3 regions of the Nonomuraea sp. NPDC050643 genome follow, and region 3 is predicted to be linked to each of the others. Evidence: riboswitches for the same ligand, from Rfam matches in the RefSeq annotation. Region 3 holds a riboswitch; each other region holds the start of a gene.

Region 1 (6,233 bases), on a different contig from region 3:
GATGGTGTCGGCGTCGCACGCCGATAGGGAATGACTGCCGCGGTGCCTGGCATAGGTGGCAGGACTGGTGTACCCGAGCAGAACCCGGTCACCAGCCTGCGTCGTCCCCAGGACGACGGAACGGTCGGTTCTCACCGCCACCAGGACTCCACCGTCGGCGAGAGCGCCCAGCAGGCGATGCGGAGCGCCATGCTGAGCGAGCACGTCGGCAAGCGCAGGATTCCCGATGCTCATATGACGAACCATAGGTAGTCGGCCACGGCTTATCAGGCTAATGGCGAATAAATCTCCCGATCAAGACAAAGATGCGTACGACCTGAATGAGTTTCGGAGCCGTGGGGTACGGGAGACCCGTCTCACATCGTGGGTCTCTCGTGAACGCGTTCACAAGCGGCGGATAGACTCTGTGGGACCGCCGGGGGGATTCGTGGACGTGTCCCCCCAAGAGCCCGCCGTGCCCTAAGGATCCACACCAGTGAACAAGCCCGTCGTTCTGGTCGCAGAGGAGCTGTCCGAGGCTGGCCTCGCCGTACTCGGCGCTGATTTCGAGGTCCGCCACACCGACGGCGCCGACCGTTCCAAGTTCCTGCCCGCTCTCGCCGACGTGGACGCGCTGATCGTGCGCTCCGCCACGCAGGTCGACGCCGAGGCCATCGCCGCCGCGCCCAAGCTGCGCGTGGTCGCCCGCGCCGGTGTCGGCCTCGACAACGTCGACGTCGAGGCGGCCACCAAGGCCGGTGTCATGGTCGTCAACGCGCCGACCTCCAACATCACCAGCGCCGCCGAGCAGACCGTCGCCCTCATCCTGGCCAGCGCCCGCAACACGGCCCAGGCCCACTCCGCGCTGAAGAACGGGGAGTGGAAGCGCTCGAAGTACACCGGCGTCGAGCTCGACGAGAAGACCGTCGCCATCCTCGGCCTGGGCAAGATCGGGCAGCTCGTGGCCCAGCGGCTGCAGCCGTTCGGGGTCGAGCTGATCGCGTACGACCCCTACCTGCCGCCGGCTCGCGCCGCGCAGATGGGCGTCAAGTTGCTCAGCCTCGAAGAGGTGCTCAAGCAGGCCGACTTCATCACCGTGCATCTGCCCAAGTCCAAGGAGACGCTGGGGCTCATCGGTGACAAGGAGCTGCACCAGGTCAAGCCGAGCGTCCGCATCATCAACGTGGCCCGCGGCGGCATCGTGGACGAGGGCGCCCTCTACTCGGCGATCAAGGAGGGGCGGGTCGCGGGAGCCGGCCTGGACGTGTTCGCCAAGGAGCCGTGCACCGACAGCCCGCTGTTCGAGCTCGACCAGGTCGTCGTCACCCCGCACCTCGGCGCCTCCACGCACGAGGCCCAGGAGAAGGCCGGCACCCAGGTCGCGCGGAGCGTGAAGCTGGCGCTCGCCGGTGAGTTCGTGCCGGACGCCGTCAACGTCCAGGGCGGCTCGGTGGCCGAGGACGTCAAGCCGGGCCTGCCGCTGGCCGAGAAGCTGGGCCGGGTGTTCACCGCGCTGGCCGGCGAGGTCGCCACCAAGCTCGACGTCGAGGTACGCGGCGAGATCGCCGCCCAGGACGTGCGCGTGATCGAGCTGGCCGCGCTCAAAGGCGTGTTCGCCGACGTGGTCGAGGAGCAGGTCACCTACGTCAACGCCCCGCTGCTGGCCAAGGACCGCGGCATCACCGTCGAGCTGATCACCAGCTCGGAGAGCCCCGACTGGCGCAACGTGGTGACCGTGCGCGGCGTGCTCGCCGACGGCCGTACGGTCTCGGTCTCGGGCACGCTGTCCGGGCCCCGCCAGATCACGAAGATCGTCGAGGTCAACGGCTACGAGATGGAGATCGAGCCGACGGCTCACCTCTGCTTCTTCACCTACGCCGACCGTCCCGGCATCGTCGGCGTGGTCGGCCGCCTCCTCGGCGAGCACCGCATCAACATCGCCTCGATGCAGGTGGCCCGTGACACCAAGGGCGGCAAGGCGCTCATCGCGCTGACCGTCGACTCCGCGATCCCGGCCGAGGTGGTCGAGCAGATCGCGGCGGAGATCGGCGCCGAGAGCGGCCGCACGGTCGACCTGGAGGACTGACCTCTCCTCGCGGCATCGCGACAAGGGGGCCGTCACCGGAAAGGGTGGCGGCCCCTTCGCGTCTCACCATGCGAGATACTAGGACATCCAACGAGATGCCTCAGGTACTGTTATCGGTAATGCGCCAGGTTCTCGTACTTATTACCTGCCGCGGCGGGGCCTGTTAGGGCAGGTCGACGACTCGCCGCGGTGTGCGGCGTCGCGTCGGCCGTCAAGTCCCTTCGTCCGGTCCGTGACCCGGACCACGAGATCAGGCCCGGTCGGATTCGCGACCGGAGTCCGGCTTCCCACTGAGACACGCCCGCGAAATGAGATGAGTCACATGTACGAGATGTATGCCTGGAACCGTGCCGAAGACCAGCAGGACGAGGCCGCCGAGGCCGTGCAGATCGCGCTGGACCGCCGCGACAACGGCGGCGCCCCGCAGAACTCCGGCCGGTAGCCCTTCAGGGCTCCAGCCGACAGTCCTTCAGAACTCCAGCCGGTAGAAGGCGGCCGACCGCCTCATCCCCGGCAGGGCCTTGACGATCCAGGCCGAGACGCGGTGGGTCTTCGACAGGTCCTCGAACCCGTCGATCTCGAACGCGCTCACCGCCGACACGCACCGCAGCCTCGGATGGATCGCCTCCAGAACGGCCGGGCCGTCGATGCCCCAGTGGACCGCGGCCCCGGCGTTCTGGACGGGCTTGTTGAGCTTCTGCAGCCGCAGGCCGAGCCGGCTCAGGGCGTCGAAGATCAACTGGCCGCCGGGGAAGCGCTCCACGATCGCCCGCAGGAGCTCCGGCCCTCCGGCCGGATCGAGGTAGTAGAGCAGGCCCTCGGCCACGACCAGCACCGGAGCGTCGCGGGGGACCTGCTCCAGCCAGGCCAGCTCGGTGGCCGACGAGCCGATCATGGTGTAACCGGGCCGCTCGGGGAACAGCCGCTCGCGCAGCTCGATGACCTCGGGATAGTCGAGGTCGTACCAGCGGACCGAGGGCGGCGGGTCCATCCGGAAGACGCGCGTGTCGAGACCGCAGCCCGGCTGCAGCACGATGGCCTCCGGATGCCGGGCCAGGAACTCGCCCGCCCACCTGTCCATGAACCGGGCCCTGAGGGCGACGGCCTCGGCGGTGCTGGGGGTGATGCCCGTCTTGGTGAAGTCGTGGTCGATCCGGCCGATCACTTCGTCGGCCATCCGGTCGCCCAGGATCGGGTTGGGGGAGCGCGCGTCGAGCGCCTTGCCGTACAGGGTGGCGAGGAGGGTCGCCTTCTCCTCGGTCAGATGCACCTTCTCGGGTGACATGCCTCCCACGGTACGTCCGTGACTGAGGTTACGGACACCTCTCCTCGCGGACACGGAGAGTACTGATAGCGTCGCGCTGCGTATCCGTTCGCTGAGGAGGTCCCCCATGCACGCTTCCCTGACCGCGATCCGTCGCGTCGCCGCCGTGGCCCTGCCCGCCGTGGCCGCCGCGGCCCTGCTCGCCGCGCCCGCCCACGCGCAGGCGGGAGAGCTGAGTATCACGAAGTACCACCAGGGCGCGGCGCAGCGCTGGTTCCTGACCTGTGACCCGGACGACGGCAGCCACCCCGACCCGGGCGCCGCCTGCGACATGCTCCGCAGGAGCGGCGGTGATCTGGAGCGGCTCAGGTTCCGCCCGGACGTGGCCTGCCCGCGCATCTACGACCCGGTCCACGTCAAGATCCGCGGTGTGTTCTACGGCGAGCCGAAGAACTTCGAGGAGACCTACCCGAACCCGTGCTTCGCGGACAACCTGGCCGCCCCGATCGTGCCCTGATCGCCCGGCGCGACCGGCGAGCGGCCCCGCGCCAGGCGGGGCCGCTCGCGGCTTTCTCGGAGCGGTGTTCTCAGTGCGGTGTTCTCAGTGCGGTGTTCTCGGGGCGGTGCTCTCAGGGTGGTGTTCCCGGAGCGGTGTTCTGAGGGTGGTGTTCTGGGGGTGTGTTCTCATCTGGGGGGTGTGTTCTCAGAGGGTGGCGGTGGGCATGTCCGGAGCCGGGGCCCGGCGTTTCTCCAGCACCTTGGACCAGCGGCGCACACCCGCGGGGTCGGGCCGGACCGCCCCCACGAAGGCGTCCCTGCGCCAGCTCGAAAGCTTCTCCTCCTTGACCACGTCACCGCTGCGCGGCGCGTGCACCATGAACCCGGGCTTGGAGATCATCCCCACGTGTCCCAGGTTGCTGAAGAAGACGAGGTCGCCGGGCTTGAGGTTCTCCCAGCCGATCTTCCGGGAGAACGCCCCGTACTGTTCGCGGGCGGTGCGGGGCAGTTCGATCCCCGCCGACTCGTACGCCCGGAGCATGAGCCCCGAGCAGTCGTATCCCCGGTCGCTGGTGCCGCCCCAGACGTACGGGATGCCGCGTTTGGTCATCGCGTAGTGGAGAGCGGCCTTCCAGGGCGGCGTGGGGACGCGCTTGGCCTGGATGCGCCGGATCTCGGCGCCGGTCAGGGTGGTGACGTCTTTGTCGGGGGTCGCCTGTTTGTCAGGGGCCGCCTGTGCGGCTGGGCTGGCCAGGATGAGCCCGGCGACGCCCGCCGCCAGGCCGATGGCGATGCGAGACAGAACACTGTCCTTCCACGAGGCCGGCCGGGTTAGCTGACGGGCTCGGGCCTGGAAGACGGCCCTACGGCGGTTGCCGATTCGCCCCAGGGGAAAGTGGGTCCCCGGCTCCACGCAAGGGCTGCGTGGATTAGGCCCGATGGACTCTAACGAAACGGTCAAAAGGTCGCAATAGGGACAAAACCGGGCGTCCGAAAAATGAGATGGTGTGTTCGTCAGTCGAGACGAGCCGGTAAGGTACCGCCCATGGAGTCGCGTAACATCCGCCTGGCCGTCATCCCTGGGGATGGCATCGGCACCGAGGTCGTAGCCGAAGGACTCAAGGTCCTGGAAGCGGTCGGCACGAAGATCGAGCCCACGCACTATGACCTGGGCGCCGCCCGCTATCACCGTACCGGGGAGACGCTGCCCGACGCGGTGCTCGAGGAGTTGCGCGGCTTCGACGCGATCCTGCTGGGCGCCGTCGGCGACCCGAGCGTGCCGCCCGGCATCCTGGAGCGCGACCTGCTGCTCCGCCTCCGGTTCGAGTTCGACCACTACGTCAACCTGCGGCCGGTCAAGCTGTTCCCCGGCGTCGAGACCCCGCTGGCCGACACGCCGCCCGAGGACATCGACATGATCGTCGTCCGCGAGGGCACCGAGGGCCTCTACGCGGGCACCGGTGGCGCCATGCGGCGCGGCACGCCGTACGAGATCGCCACCCAGGAGTCGCTCAACACCGCCTACGGCGTCGAGCGCGTGGTGCGTTACGCGTTCGAGAAGGCCAAGTCGCGCCCGCGCAAGAAGCTGACCCTCGTCCACAAGACGAACGTCCTCGCCTACGCCGGCGACCTGTGGCAGCGCACGGTCAACCGCGTGGCCGAGGAATACCCCGAGGTCACGACCGACTACAGCCACATCGACGCGGCCTCGATGTTCTTCGTCAGCCAGCCTGAGCGCTTCGACGTGGTCGTCACCGACAACCTGTTCGGCGACATCATCACCGACCTCGGGGCGGCCATCGCCGGCGGCATCGGCCTGGCGGCCAGCGGCAACATCAACCCCGAGCGGACCACGCCGAGCATGTTCGAGCCGGTCCACGGCAGCGCGCCCGACATCGCGGGCCAGGGCAAGGCCGACCCCACCGCGACCATCCTGTCCGTCGCCATGCTCCTCGACCACCTCGGCCTGCACGCCGAGTCGGCCAAGGTGGAGCAGGCGGTCGCCGACGACCTCGTGGAGCGCCTGACCGGCTGGGCCGGTCGCACCACCCACGAGATCGGCGACGACATCACCGCGCGAGTATCCGGCTAGGGCCGCCTAGCTCCGAACGCGCCTGGCGGTCCGACGAGGACTGCCAGGCGCTTTTTCGCGTCCAAAAGGACCAACCACCCCATCGGCCACTTGCCATCCCATATAGCGAGACAATAGGAAGTACGGGACTGCCTCCCGGGCACGACTGCTCCGCGCAGCAGATCCGCGGACAGTGGGCAGGTTCCGGTAGATTTCGGTAGATCGCAGAGAGAAGGACCGCCGTCATGACCATCGCTCAGAAGCTCAGCTTCGACGTGCAGCTATCCGACCACGCTCGCACCGCGGCCGAGCGGGAGCAGGTACTGGCGAACCCC
Region 2 (6,233 bases), on a different contig from region 3:
ATCGGGAGCTCAGGTCCCTCATTTTGGTACGGCCCCGCGGGCAAAACATAGGGGCCGGCGGGAAGCCGGCCCCTATGTCGAGATGTCCGAAGGCTACTTGATCTTGACCACCACGGTGCCCGCGAACTTGTCCGCGAACGTCTGCTGCAGCGGCTTGTCCCAGAGCTGGGAGGCGCCGTTGAGCGCCACCACGGCCCAGCCGACCAGCCAGCCGACCCACGGGATCGCGTTCAGTATCCAGCCGCCCCAGGTGACCCCGGCCCGCTTGAGCGCCAGGTCGGTCGGCAGGCCCCCCGGCTGCATGTGCTGCCCGACGGGGACGACCTTGATGCCCATCACCATCTTGCCGACCGTCTGGCCCTTCATCTTCAGCAGGAAGAAGTCGAAGGCGACCCAGATCGCCGTAACGACGACGCTGGTGAGGATGGTCACGACCGTGGTCGAGAAGAACCCGCCACTTGTCCCGGAGGAGGACACGTAGGAGGCCACGAGCATCGCGCCGAATATGAGGCCGACGACGATGTTGATGATGTAGAGGATGACGAAGTCGATGATCCTCGCCACCAGTCGCTGCCACCACTCCGCCAGCGGCGCCGGCGCACCGGGCGGCTGCACGCCGACCGGCTGGCCATAGGCCTGACCGTAGGCGGGCTGGCCGTAGCCCTGCTGCTGCTGACCGTAGCCCGCGGCGTACTGCTGGTCGCTGTACTGCTGCTGGCCGTACTGCGCCTGCTGCTGGCCGTAGCCCTGCTGCTGACCGTAGCCGGGCTGCGACTGCTGCTGCTGGCCGTAACCCTGCTGACCGTAGTCGGGCTGGGACTGGGCCTGCTGCCCATAGCCCTGCTGCTGCTGGCCGTAGCCGGGCTGCTGGCCCGACTGCGGCTGCTGCCCGTAGCCCTGCTGGGCGTAGCCGGGCTGCGACTGCTGCTGCTGGCCATAGCCCTGCTGACCGTAGTCAGGCTGGGACTGCGGCTGCTGCCCGTATTGGGGCTGCTGGCCGTAACCCTGCTGACCGTAGTCGGGCTGGGACTGGGCCTGCTGCCCATAGCCCTGCTGCTGCTGACCGTAGCCCTGCTGCTGGCCGTACTGAGGTTGCTGGCCCGACTGGGGTTGCTGGCCGTAGCCCTGCTGCCCCGCCGCATTGCCATATTGCTGACCGTAGTCCGCCTGGGACTGCGGTTGCTGACCATACTGCTGCTGGCCGTAGTCGGGCTGGGACTGCTGCTGCTGTCCGTAGCCCTGCTGCTGCCCGTACTGGGGCTGCTGGCCGTAACCCTGTTGCTGGCCATAGCCCTGCTGCTGCTGGCCATAGCCCTGCTGTCCGTACTGGGGCTGTTGCCCGTAGGCATCGTCCGCCCGGTAGCCGATCACAGTCGCGTCGGGGTCGGGCTCGCCGGGGTGGCGGCCCGTGTTCTGCTGCCAGGGATTGGCGGGCGCAGAATTCTCGCCGGATTCGTCCTGTGGGTACGGCGGCTGTCCGGTGCTCACCGTGTCACCTCGCTTCGAGTGCGCATGTGGCACGTGTCAGGACACATGCCTGTGCTGCCCAACGTATCGACATAGGTATCAACAATCACCTTTCCAACTGGTCAAGGTCCGCGTCACCCGATGTCAGATGGAGCAGCATGCGGGTGTTGCCCAGGGTGTTCGGCTTGACGTGTTCGAGGTCGAGGAACTCCGCCACACCCTCGTCGTACGAGGCCAGGAGTTCGGCGTACACCTCAGGCGAGACCGGCGTGCCCTGAATCTGGCGAAAGCCGTGCCTGGCGAAGAAGTCGACCTCAAAAGTTAGACAGAATACACGTCGCAGACCCAGATCCTTCGCGTGCTGTATCAGCGCCGAGACGATCCGGTGGCCGACGCCCATGCCACGGCTATCGGGATCCACGGCCACGGTGCGGACCTCCGCGAGATCCTCCCAGAGCACGTGAAGCGCGCCGCAGCCGACGACCTGCCCGCCCCGCTCGGCCACCCAGAACTCCTGTACGTCCTCGTACAGGGTCACGGTGGCCTTCTCCAGGAGCCGCGGGCCCGCGCCCGCATAGGTGTCCACCAGGCGTCTGACCGTGCGCACGTCGGGCGTGCGGGCACGCCGGACCACGACCGCGGTCTCGGGCACTGTCAGTTCGGCCACCTGCTCCATGGCTCTCCAGAGTACAGATGTCATTACGGTTCGGCCCTAACGCCCATGTCTCGGCCCATCCTGTGGCATCTCTTGGTCAGATGGGCGCGCGGCCGACGAGAACCTGCGTTCGGCAGATGCAAGGGCAAAGAGGGACATAAAGTCTGTTCTGCACGGGTGTGCACGAGATCACCTTGTGACCCTTCAGTTGTGAAACCTCTACAGACTCGGCAGTTGTGGTTGAGCACGAACCCGGAGTGCATTAGTGTCCAGCGACGATGTTCCCCGCGTGTCGCGGGGGGAACACGCCCAATCTCCGCAAGGAGAGCCGGGGAACCGCCGACGGCGACCTCCAACGCCGTCAATGGGGTGAATCCGAGATCATTCGGTAGGGCTGCTCCGGCCCGAACCCGTCAGCTAACCCGGTAGGCGTCGATGAGAGGAGCTGGTTGGTGAAGGGCACGCTCGGTCGTGAGGGGAAGTCGGCGGGCGAACACGCCCGCCCTCATGAACGAGTTCGGCGGCCATACCGCTTGGGTGTGGCGAGTCTCACAGTCGCCGCGTTAATGATCGCCGTTCCCGTCGGTTCGGCGTCCGCGGACCCCAAGCCCTCCCTCCAGGACATGGCCAAGCAGGTCGAGAAGCTGCACGTCGACATCGAGACGCTGGCCGAGCAGTACAACGACCAGCGGGAGAAGCTCAAGACCGCCAAGAAGGCGGCCGAGGCTGCGGAGAAGACGCTGTCGACCAGCGAGGCCGACCTCGCGGCCAAGCACGCCAAGGTCGCCATGCTGGCCCAGAACGCCTACATGACCGGCGGCCTGGGCAGGGTGCTGGCCTTCACCTCCGCCGAGGACCCCGACACCTTCCTCGACCGCGCCGCGACCACGTACGTGCTCGAGCAGCAGCAGGGCCAGGAGCTCAGCCAGGTCACCAAGGCCAGGGAGACCGCCGAGCGCGCCAGGTCGGGCGCCAAGTCGCGCATCGCGGAGGTCCAGAAGCTCGTCACCGAGCTCGACACCAAGCGCGACAAGATCACCAAGCTGGTCACCAAGGTCGAGAGCAACCTGTTCAGGCGAGCCCTGGGCGAGGCCGGCCGTCCCGGCACCCGGGCGACGCGCGTCAATCTGCCGATCGCCGGCGGCGGCAAGGCGGCCCAGGCGGCGCGGTGGGCGCTCACGCAGCAGCTCAAGCCGTACGTCTGGGGCGCGGAAGGTCCCAGCTCCTACGACTGCTCCGGTCTGGTCATGGCCGCCTACCAGCAGGTGGGCATCTCACTGCCCCACTACACCGGCAGCCAGTGGACCGCGGGCAGGCACATCGACCGCTCCGAGCTACGGCCGGGCGACCTGGTGTTCTTCTACAGCGACCTGCATCACGTCGGCATCTACCTCGGCGGCGGCATGATGGTGCACGCCCCGCAGACGGGTGACGTCGTACGGATCGCCTCGATCGCCCGGCGGCCGTTCGCCGGCGCGGTGCGCATCGCCGACTGAGAACGCTTTCCCCGTAACCGGACGCCGTTAGATCAACTGGCGGCGGGCAGCCCACGCCACGGCCTCGATCGCCGTGGCAACGCCGATACGGTCGCAGATGCACCGTAATCTTCGGCGTACTGTGCGTCCGCTGATATCCAGACGTCTGCCCACCCGATCGACCGTAACTCCTTTGGCCAGCTCCGCCAGTAACGCCAAATCCGCATGGCTCAGCTCAACGCCTTCAGTGAGCACATCCATCGGGAGCCCTCCCCCCCAACAGCAGAACTTGGGCCTCTCGACCGGGCCAAAGTTGCTCCTCGCAGACCGTAAACGCATCTTGGAAAGGTCGTCAAGCACGATAATCTCCGTGCTTGACGAGGTCTATTGACATGATCCGTTATATATGACGTACTCGCCATATGTCGGGACAGGTCGGCCTCGGATGAGCGATCTCATGGAGCCTTCCGGAACGGCGGATCCATTGTCAAAGAGCCCAGTGGATGTGCTGGGTTTTGATCCGTTCAATCCGGAATTTCTGCGTGATCCTTATGCCGGTTATCGCGAGATGAGCGCGCGTGGCGCGATCTTCCCCACGCGTGCGGGGTTACTCGTCGCCACCACCCACGACCTCTGTACGACGCTCCTGCGCGACCCCCGGTTCGGCCGCGGCTCCAGCCCCCTGAGCAACAGAGAGCCAGGTCAGCCCGTCGAATCGTTCCTCTGGATGGACCCGCCCGACCACACCAGGCTGCGGGGGCTGGTCAGCAGGGCGTTCACCCCGCGCATGCTCGAACGGCTCCGCCCCCGCGTCGAGGCGATCACCGCCGGGCTGATCGACGGGCTGTCGGATGAGGCCGACCTCGTGTCCGGTTTGGCATACCCGCTGCCGGTCATGGTGATCAGCGAGATGCTCGGGGTGCCCCCGGAGGACCATGAACGTTTCCGCGGCTGGAGTGAGACCCTGGCTCGCGGACTTGACCCGATGCTTACAGACGACCTCGTATCGGAAAGCGGCCGGGCCGGAAGGGAGTTTCGCGACTACTTCCGAGGGCTGCTCACATTACGGCGGGAGCGGCCCGGAGAGGACCTCCTGAGCGCCCTGGCGGGCGTCGAGGGGTTGACGGAGGCCGAGTTACTGGCCACCTGTGTGCTGCTGCTCGTGGCCGGCCACGAGACGACCGTCAACCTCATCGGCAACGGGGTGCTGCACCTGGCCGGGCGCGGCCTGCTGCGCCACGCGGCCGATCGGCCCAAACAGGTGGTCGAGGAGGTGCTCAGGTACGACCCGCCGGTCCAGCTCACCTCCAGGGTCGCGCTGGAGGACACGACGCTCGGCGGTGTGCCGGTGCCGAAGGACACCCCGGTGGTCGCCCTGATAGGCGCGGCCAATCGCGACCCCGCCGTGTTCCCCGATCCGGACCGGTTCGACGTGGCGCGGGATCCCGGGCGGCACGTGGCGTTCGGGCTGGGCATCCACTTCTGCCTGGGGGCGACGCTGGCCAGGATGGAGGGCGAGATCGCGCTCTCCGCGCTGGCCAGGGCGGCGCCGGAGCTGGAACTGACCGAGGCGGAGCCGCCGTACAAGGCGAATGTGGTGCTGCGCGGGCTGGCGAGACTGCCGGGCCGGCGGGGGCGGCTCATGCCGTGAGACGCCCCCGCGGCGCTCAGTGGGTGGGCTTGACCAGCGGGAACAGGATGGTCTCGCGGATGTTCCTGCCGGTGAAGGCCATGATCATCCGGTCGATGCCCACCCCCACGCCGCCCGTCGGCGGCATGGCGTATTCCAGGGCCTGCAGGAAGTCCTCGTCGAGCTGCATGGCCTCCACGTCGCCACCCGCGGCCAGCAGGGACTGCTCGACCAGGCGACGGCGCTGCTCGATCGGGTCGATCAGCTCGGAGTAGGCGGTGCCCAGCTCGGTGCCGAAGCCGATCAGGTCCCACTTCTCGGTGAGCAGTGGGTTGTCGCGGTGCTGACGGGTCAGCGGCGAGGTCTCCAGCGGATAGTCCATGACGAACGTGGGCTGCACGAGCGTGTGCTCCACGAGCGCCTCGAACAGCTCCTGCACGAGCTTGCCGGCGCCCCACTTCGGGTCCCAGTGGATCTCGCGCCGATCGGCGATCTTGCGCAGCTCCTCCAGGCCGGTGGCGGTGGTGATCTCCTCGCCGACCGCCTCGGAGACCAGGCCGTAGAGCGGGAGCCGCGGCCACCGGGCGACGCCCAGGTCGACCTCGACGCCGTCGTGCACCACCACGGAGGTGCCCAGGGCGGCCAGGACGGCCTTCTGGTACATCCGCTGGGTCAGGTCGGCCATGTCGTTGTAGTCGAGGTAGGTGCCGTAGGCCTCGAGCATGGTGAACTCGGGGTTGTGCGTGGAGTCCGCGCCCTCGTTGCGGAAGTTGCGGTTGATCTCGAAGACCTTCTCGATCCCGCCCACCACGAGCCGCTTGAGGTAGAGCTCGATGGCGATGCGGAGGTAGAGCTCCATGTCGTAGGCGTTGATGTGGGTCTTGAACGGCCGGGCCGTGGCGCCACCGTGGATCGGCTGCAGCATCGGCGTCTCGACCTCGAGATAGCCCTCTTCGTGCCAGAAGTCGCGCGCCGCGCGCACCGTGGCGCTGCGGACACGGGCCAT
Region 3 (6,233 bases):
AGCTCCGTCACACAGCCCGCGGGCAGGTCACCGAGCAGGCAGGCCGCCCATTTCAGATACGAGTCGGAGTCGGCGACCGCCAACACTTTCAACTGGACACTCCGGTCAGATGCAAGCGCAGGGCGGGAGCCGCCCTGCTGGTCCACCAGTCTTCGGGAACATCCACGGGCTCGACGGCGACACCGCGCGGGCTGAGCAGCACCCGCAGCGAGGTGATCGCGGTCGAGGGAAGACTGAGCACGCGCTGGCCGGCGTCCAGGCCGCGCAGCGTCAGCTCGGCGGGCGCCCCGCCGTCGTGGACGGTGATGCCGGGACGCTCCCGGATCAGCGCCACGTCCACGGGGTCCTCGCGGCGGTGCGGGTAGTAGGCGAGCGGCTCGCGCGCGGCCAGCTCGGTCAGCCAGCGCAGGTAGTGGTCGCGGTGGACCAGGCCGTTGCGCACGAGCGAGGTGCCGAGCACGACCGTGCGCTCGGCCGGGCCCTCGGCGCTGGGCGGCTGGGCGCGCAGCCAGGCGAAGTCGTGGCGGACGAGGTCGATGCCGGCGCGGCGGACGCCCTCCGCCAGCTTGTCGTCCACGGGCAGGGCGGTGAAGACCGACACGTCGCTCAGGCGCAGCCGCAGCGCGGCGGCCAGCCCCAGCGCGGCGCGCAGCCTGGTCGGCTTGGCGCGGGCGCGCAGCAGCGGCCGGAACGGCCCCGCGGCGAGCAGCTCCAGCAGCCGGAGCGTGGCCAGCCCGTCGTCCACGATGACGATGCGGCCGGGGCTGGAGGTGAGCCAGCGGAGCTGGACCTTGCCGGAGAAGGCGTCACCGATGGCCTGGACGCGCCGGGGCATGCTCTCGCGGGGCTCGGCCAGCTCCAGGCCGTCCGGCAGCCCGAGGGCGCGCAGTTCGCGGCGGGTCGCCTTCAGTGGCCGCAGGCCTGCCCGGGGCACGACGACGGACACCGGGCCGAGGAGCCCGGCATGATGGGCTTCGACGGCGCACAGCATCTGGAGCGGCGACTCCACCCAGGCCGACGCCTGTTTGACCACTCCTGCCCTCCCAGCCGGGTGATAGCCCGTTCACGACCGCTTCAAGCTAGCCCCGCCGCCTTAAGCGCTCAGAAACTGGGCGTGAACAATGGAGGGTATGAATTCGCTCATGCTCAACACGGACGGCGTGCAGATCCCGCAGCTCGGGTACGGCGTCTGGCAGGTTCCGGCCGACGAGGCCGAGCAGGCCGTGCGGACGGCGCTGAAGACCGGCTACCGGCACGTCGACACCGCGGCCGCCTATGACAACGAGGAGGGCGTGGGGCGGGCCGTACGCGAGAGCGGGCTGCCGCGCGAGAAGGTGTTCGTCACCACGAAGCTGTGGAACGGCGACCACGGCCGCGCCGAGGCCGCCTTCGACGAGAGCCTGGCCCGCCTGGGGCTCGACTACGTAGATCTTTACCTCATGCACTGGCCCGTGCCGAAGCAGGACAAGTACGTGCAGGCGTGGAAGGCCATGGAGAAGATCTACCGCGACGGGCGGGCCAAGGCCATCGGCGTCTCCAACTTCACGGTCGAGACGCTCACCCGGCTCATGAACGAGACGGACATCACGCCGTCCATCAACCAGATCGAGCTGCACCCGTACCTGCAGCAGCGGGAGATGCGGCGCTTCCACGAGGCCAACGGCATCCTCACGGAGGCGTGGAGCCCGCTGGGCCAGGGCAAGGGGCTGCTGGACGACCCGGCGCTGAAGGTGCTGTCGGACAAGCACGGCAAGACGCCGGCGCAGATCGTGCTGCGGTGGCAGTTGCAGGTCGGCAACGTCGTCATCCCCAAGTCCGTGACGCCGTCGCGGATCGCCGAGAACATCGACGTGTTCGGCTTCATCCTGGACACCGAGGACCTCGCGGCCATCGGGGCGATGAACAAGGGCCGGCGCTTCGGGCCGGATCCGGACACCTTCAACATGACGTGACGAGGATCCCCGGCGGGCGGGCTCCGCTACGAGCGGCCGCCCGCCGGCGCCCCAGGGAATGAACCCAGAGCGGCCCGTGTTGTCCCCTACCTCGGCCGCCAGGACGCTTTCATGGCGATCACATTGCCCGGGAATTACCCTGGTCAGGCCGGTGTTGTAGCCAGTCGACGCGGACGGAAGCCGCGGACCCCGCGAACGTGGGGCTCCGGTGGCGGATCCCCGGCCACGAACGGATCGGGCACACACCGAACCGCGTCATCCCGGCCGGCAGGCGGAACGAATTTCTCGATCTTGCCTCTTGACGAATCCCTTGCCATGACAGGGGTTCCGGCCGACGCTCACAGGCACGTCGCCTAGCTGGGCTTTTATGGATTTGTAATCCTCTTGCCTCATGTATTACCTTATGGGGCATCTTGAGACATACATCCGGTTTGTCCGGCTATGTCTGACCATCGCACGACACATCACAGGATCGTCCTGTGACCGCTGAATCCGCCTCCGGGCGGAACCGGGGACCCAGTCCTTTGGGGTGAATCGGCACTTCGGTGCCGTAGGGCAGCTTCCACGCCCGAACCCGTCAGCTAACCCGGTAAGCGGCATGGAAGCAAGGAGTAACCCCCTCGATGGCCAAGCATCCTATTACCGCTGCACCCAAGGTCAACATCGCTCGCGCCGTTCTCGGCGCCACCATCATCGCCTCGGCCCTCGGCGGCCACGCCGCCACCGCCAACGCCGACACCCCGACCGGAGTCGCCGCGGCCACCGCCGCGAAGCACCCGACCGCCGCGATCGCCGCCCACAAGGCCGGCGCCAGCACCGACCACTCCGAAGAGACCAAGGTCAACGTCACCGCCAGTCAGGTACTCGCCCTGGCCAAGGCCCAGGTGGGCACCTCCGAGAACGCCAGCGGCGGCGGCACCAAGTTCCAGCAGTGGTACGCCAACTCGCAGCGCGCCGCCGAGACCGTGGCCCGCGACGGCGGCAACCGCGCCGCGTACCTGAACGCCGCCTGGTGCTCGATGTTCGTCTCCTGGGTCGGTGAGCAGACCGGCGCCCGCCCGCAGGTGGGCTGGGACGCCTACACCGTCGCCCACGCCAAGTGGTTCGCGGCCAACAACCGCTTCGGCACCCTCGCCAAGCCCGGCGCCGTCGTCTTCTTCTCGTGGAGCGGCAGCAAGGACATCAGCGACATCCAGCACGTCGGGTTCGTCGTGAAGGACAACCAGAACGGCACCATCTCCACCGTCGAGGGCAACACCGGCAACGGCAAGGTCGAGGAGCGCACCCGGCCCAAGTCGCAGGTCGTCGGCTACGGCTACCCCGAGTACGCCGCCTGACGAGGACGGCCCGAGAGGGCCCCTGCCTTTCCACAAGCGCGCGTCTCCCCACAAGGGAGGCGCGCGCTTGTCGCATTTCCCAACACGACACCGGCGGCCTGGCTCTGGAACGTCATGGCCGTCGGCTGGTCACCGTCCGCTGACGGGTTGAGCGCCGGTAAAGTCACGGTCACGGCCTGACGGACACGTACGCGGGTCAGCGTGCCCCTCCTGCGACGTTCCTTTCGCGGGCAAGGCGCCGGCGTAAGGCCCGTTCAGGGGCTGGGTCAGCTGAGGAAGAAGTTCGCCAGTGCGCCGGCGACCCCGGCCGGGTCGTTCTCCATCGGGATGTGACCGGCCCCCGGGATCCGGACGAGCGTGGTGTTCGGCATCTCGGCCGTGAACCGCTCGGCGTGGCGTACCTCCTGGAACGTGTCGTCCTCCCCCCAGACCAGCAGCTTCGGCGTCTCGTCGGCGCGCAGCGCGGGGACGAGGTCGAGCGTGTAGCGGCTGTCGGCCGCGCCGGCCAGGGCCATCCAGGACCGGCAGACCCGCGCGTCGGTCCACGGGTCGAGGTAGTCGGCCAGCTCGGCCTCCGTCGCCGGTCGGGCCAGGGCCGTCGTGACCGCCGTACGGCGCGCGGCCAGCACGTCCTCGACCGTCGTCGCCGCCACCACGGCCGGGTCGCGGAAGCGGGCCACCCCCGGCACCGGCCACGAGTCGTACGTGACCGAGTTGACCAGCGCCAGCCTGCGCACCTTCAGCGCGTCACCCACCAGCAGGTGCTGCGCGACCGCGCCGCCGATGTCGTGCCCGGCCACGGCGAGCGGCACGTCCGCGCCCAGCGCCGCCGCGAACCTGGCCACCCAGGCCGCCAGCGCGGGCACGGTGGCCGTTTCCGGGGTCAGCTCCCCCTCCGAACGCCCCAGCCCGGGCAGGTCCACCGCCACCGGCCGCAGCCCGGCCGCCGCCAGGTCGCCGAGCACCGGCCGCCACACCCGGCTCCAGTAGGTGCCGTGCAGCAGCAGCACCATCGGGCCTCGATCGCCCGCCGTCAGATATCCGGCCCGCAGCCCGTCCACTTCGATCGTCTTCCGCATGGCCATAACCATGATGTTCTTGAGAGGGCCCGGTCAAATATCATCTAGGGTATGGCGGTATGACATTAGCGCAGCTCCGGGTGCTGATCGCGGTCGCCGAGCGCGGCGGTTTCACGGCGGCGGCCGAGGAGAGCGGCATGTCCCAGCCCGCCGTCAGCCGCGCCATCGCCACGCTGGAGCGCGAGCTGGGCGCGGCCCTGTTCGTACGCCACCGCGACGGCATCGCCCTCACCGAGGCCGGCCGCCGCGCCCTCACCCGGGCCCGCGAGGCGCTGCGCCACTTCGACCTCATCCGCGCCGACGTGGCCGCCGCCAGCGGCCAGATCACCGGCGAGCTGCGCTTGGCCAGCCTCCCCAGCGCCACGGGCACGCTCGTGGCCAGGCTCCTGCGCGCGTTCACCGACCGCTACCCCCAGGTCCGGGTACGCCTGTTCGAAGGCGTCGACGACGACATCCGCGAATGGCTGCACCGGGGCGCCGCCGAGGTCGGCGTGGTCACCCTGCCCGCCCCCGGCCTGCACACCGCGCACCTGAGCACCCACGACATGCTGGCCGTCATGCCCGCCGGGCACCCGCTGGCCGCCCGGAAGGCCGTGCGCCTGGCCGACCTGGCCGGGCGGCCGTTCATCCTCACCACGGCCGGCTGCCGGCCGCTGATCATGAGCGCCGCCCAGGCCGCCCAGGTGCCGCTCGACATCGCCTTCGAGGCCGGCGGCCCGGCCGCGATCCTGGAGATGGTGGCGGCCGGGCTGGGGGTCAGCATCGTGCCCGCCCTGGGCCTGCCCGCCGACCTGGGCGCGGTCGTCACCCGGCCGCTCGATCCGGGCATGACCCGCTCGCTGGCCCTGGCCGTGGCGTCGGTGCACGATTGTGCCCCGACAGCCCGGGCGTTCCTGGACGAGCTCGCCGCCTTTACGCTGTAGATTTCTCAGCGGCGGGGGCCTCCGCGCGCAGCGGCACCTCCCGTACGAACCAGGCGGCGGCGAAGGCGAGGGCGGCCAGGACCGCCGACCCGGCCAGCACCCCCTGCAGCCCCGCGCTGACCGCCTCGCGCACCGCGTCCCGCACGGCCCCGGTCATCGCCGGCATCAGCTCGGGGGTGAGCCCGCCGCCCTCCGTCAGCCGCGTCGCCGCCTCGGACCCGAGTGAGGCGCCGAGCCCGGCCTCCATGCGGGCGCCGTAGACGGCGCCGAGCAGGGAGATGCCCAGGGAGCCGCCGATGGTGCGCAGCAGGGTGACGGTGCCGCTGGCCGCGCCCATGTCGCGGGGGTCGGCGCTGTTCAGGGTGAGCAGCATCGTGCTCTGCGTCAGCAGCCCGATGCCCACCCCGGCGATCGCCGTGAGCCCGGAGACCAGGACGACGCCGGTCCCGACGCCCAGCACGGTGAGCACCAGCACCCCCGCCACCAGCACACCGCCGCCGAGGATCGGATACACGCGGTAGCGCCCGTCGCGGCTGATGAGGCGGCCGGTCACGAGCTGCGCCGCGAGCATGCCGAACAGGAGCGGCAGCAGCAGCATCCCGCCGGCCGTCGGCGTGACGCCCTGGACGAACTGCAGGTACTGCGGCAGGTACGCGGTCACGGCCATCATCACGGCCCCGGCCAGGAAGCTGAGCACCTGGGCGAGCGTGAAGTTCCTGTCATGGAAGAGCCGGGGCGGGATGACGGGCTCCTCGGCCCGCCGCTCGGCCCTGACGAAGGCGGCCAGGCACCCGGCCGCGACCACGCCCAGGCCCAGGATCTGCGGGGACGTCCAGGGGTACGTGACACCGCCCCAGCTCGTCAGCAGCGTCAGCGCCAGGATCGCGGCGGTCAGGAGCACCGCCCCGAGGTAGTCGATCCGGGCTCTGACCCGCTCCCCCG

What was found. A riboswitch is a leader RNA that binds a small molecule or an ion and turns the genes downstream of it on or off. The one in region 3 is predicted to bind cyclic di-AMP.
Region 1: it holds a riboswitch for cyclic di-AMP, as region 3 does, so the genes downstream of both, AB0I15_RS00905 (C40 family peptidase) here and AB0I15_RS56465 (CHAP domain-containing protein) in region 3, are expected to answer to the same signal.
Region 2: it holds a riboswitch for cyclic di-AMP, as region 3 does, so the genes downstream of both, AB0I15_RS40805 (NlpC/P60 family protein) here and AB0I15_RS56465 (CHAP domain-containing protein) in region 3, are expected to answer to the same signal.

What each region holds. Positions count from the first base shown of each region.
Region 1 is NZ_JBFAIM010000001.1:200,873-207,105, forward strand. Features, by position in the region: gene AB0I15_RS00885 (hypothetical protein) at 1-141, opposite strand, end outside; gene serA (phosphoglycerate dehydrogenase) at 476-2,065, shown strand; gene AB0I15_RS00895 (class I SAM-dependent methyltransferase) at 2,535-3,350, opposite strand; gene AB0I15_RS00900 (SSI family serine proteinase inhibitor) at 3,457-3,846, shown strand; gene AB0I15_RS00905 (C40 family peptidase) at 4,033-4,437, opposite strand; cyclic di-AMP (ydaO/yuaA leader) riboswitch at 4,633-4,773, opposite strand; gene AB0I15_RS00910 (3-isopropylmalate dehydrogenase) at 4,873-5,919, shown strand; gene AB0I15_RS00915 (branched-chain amino acid aminotransferase) at 6,144-6,233, shown strand, end outside.
Region 2 is NZ_JBFAIM010000041.1:108,177-114,409, reverse strand. Features, by position in the region: gene AB0I15_RS40815 (RDD family protein) at 94-1,488, opposite strand; gene AB0I15_RS40810 (amino-acid N-acetyltransferase) at 1,574-2,143, opposite strand; cyclic di-AMP (ydaO/yuaA leader) riboswitch at 2,419-2,569, shown strand; gene AB0I15_RS40805 (NlpC/P60 family protein) at 2,689-3,618, shown strand; gene AB0I15_RS40800 (LuxR C-terminal-related transcriptional regulator) at 3,646-3,858, opposite strand; gene AB0I15_RS40795 (cytochrome P450) at 4,166-5,248, shown strand; gene lysX (bifunctional lysylphosphatidylglycerol synthetase/lysine--tRNA ligase LysX) at 5,265-6,233, opposite strand, start outside.
Region 3 is NZ_JBFAIM010000079.1:18,330-24,562, reverse strand. Features, by position in the region: gene AB0I15_RS56480 (DUF6716 putative glycosyltransferase) at 1-86, opposite strand, end outside; gene AB0I15_RS56475 (hypothetical protein) at 89-1,033, opposite strand; gene AB0I15_RS56470 (aldo/keto reductase) at 1,131-1,952, shown strand; cyclic di-AMP (ydaO/yuaA leader) riboswitch at 2,427-2,563, shown strand; gene AB0I15_RS56465 (CHAP domain-containing protein) at 2,576-3,289, shown strand; gene AB0I15_RS56460 (alpha/beta hydrolase) at 3,556-4,368, opposite strand; gene AB0I15_RS56455 (LysR family transcriptional regulator) at 4,428-5,291, shown strand; gene AB0I15_RS56450 (MDR family MFS transporter) at 5,281-6,233, opposite strand, start outside.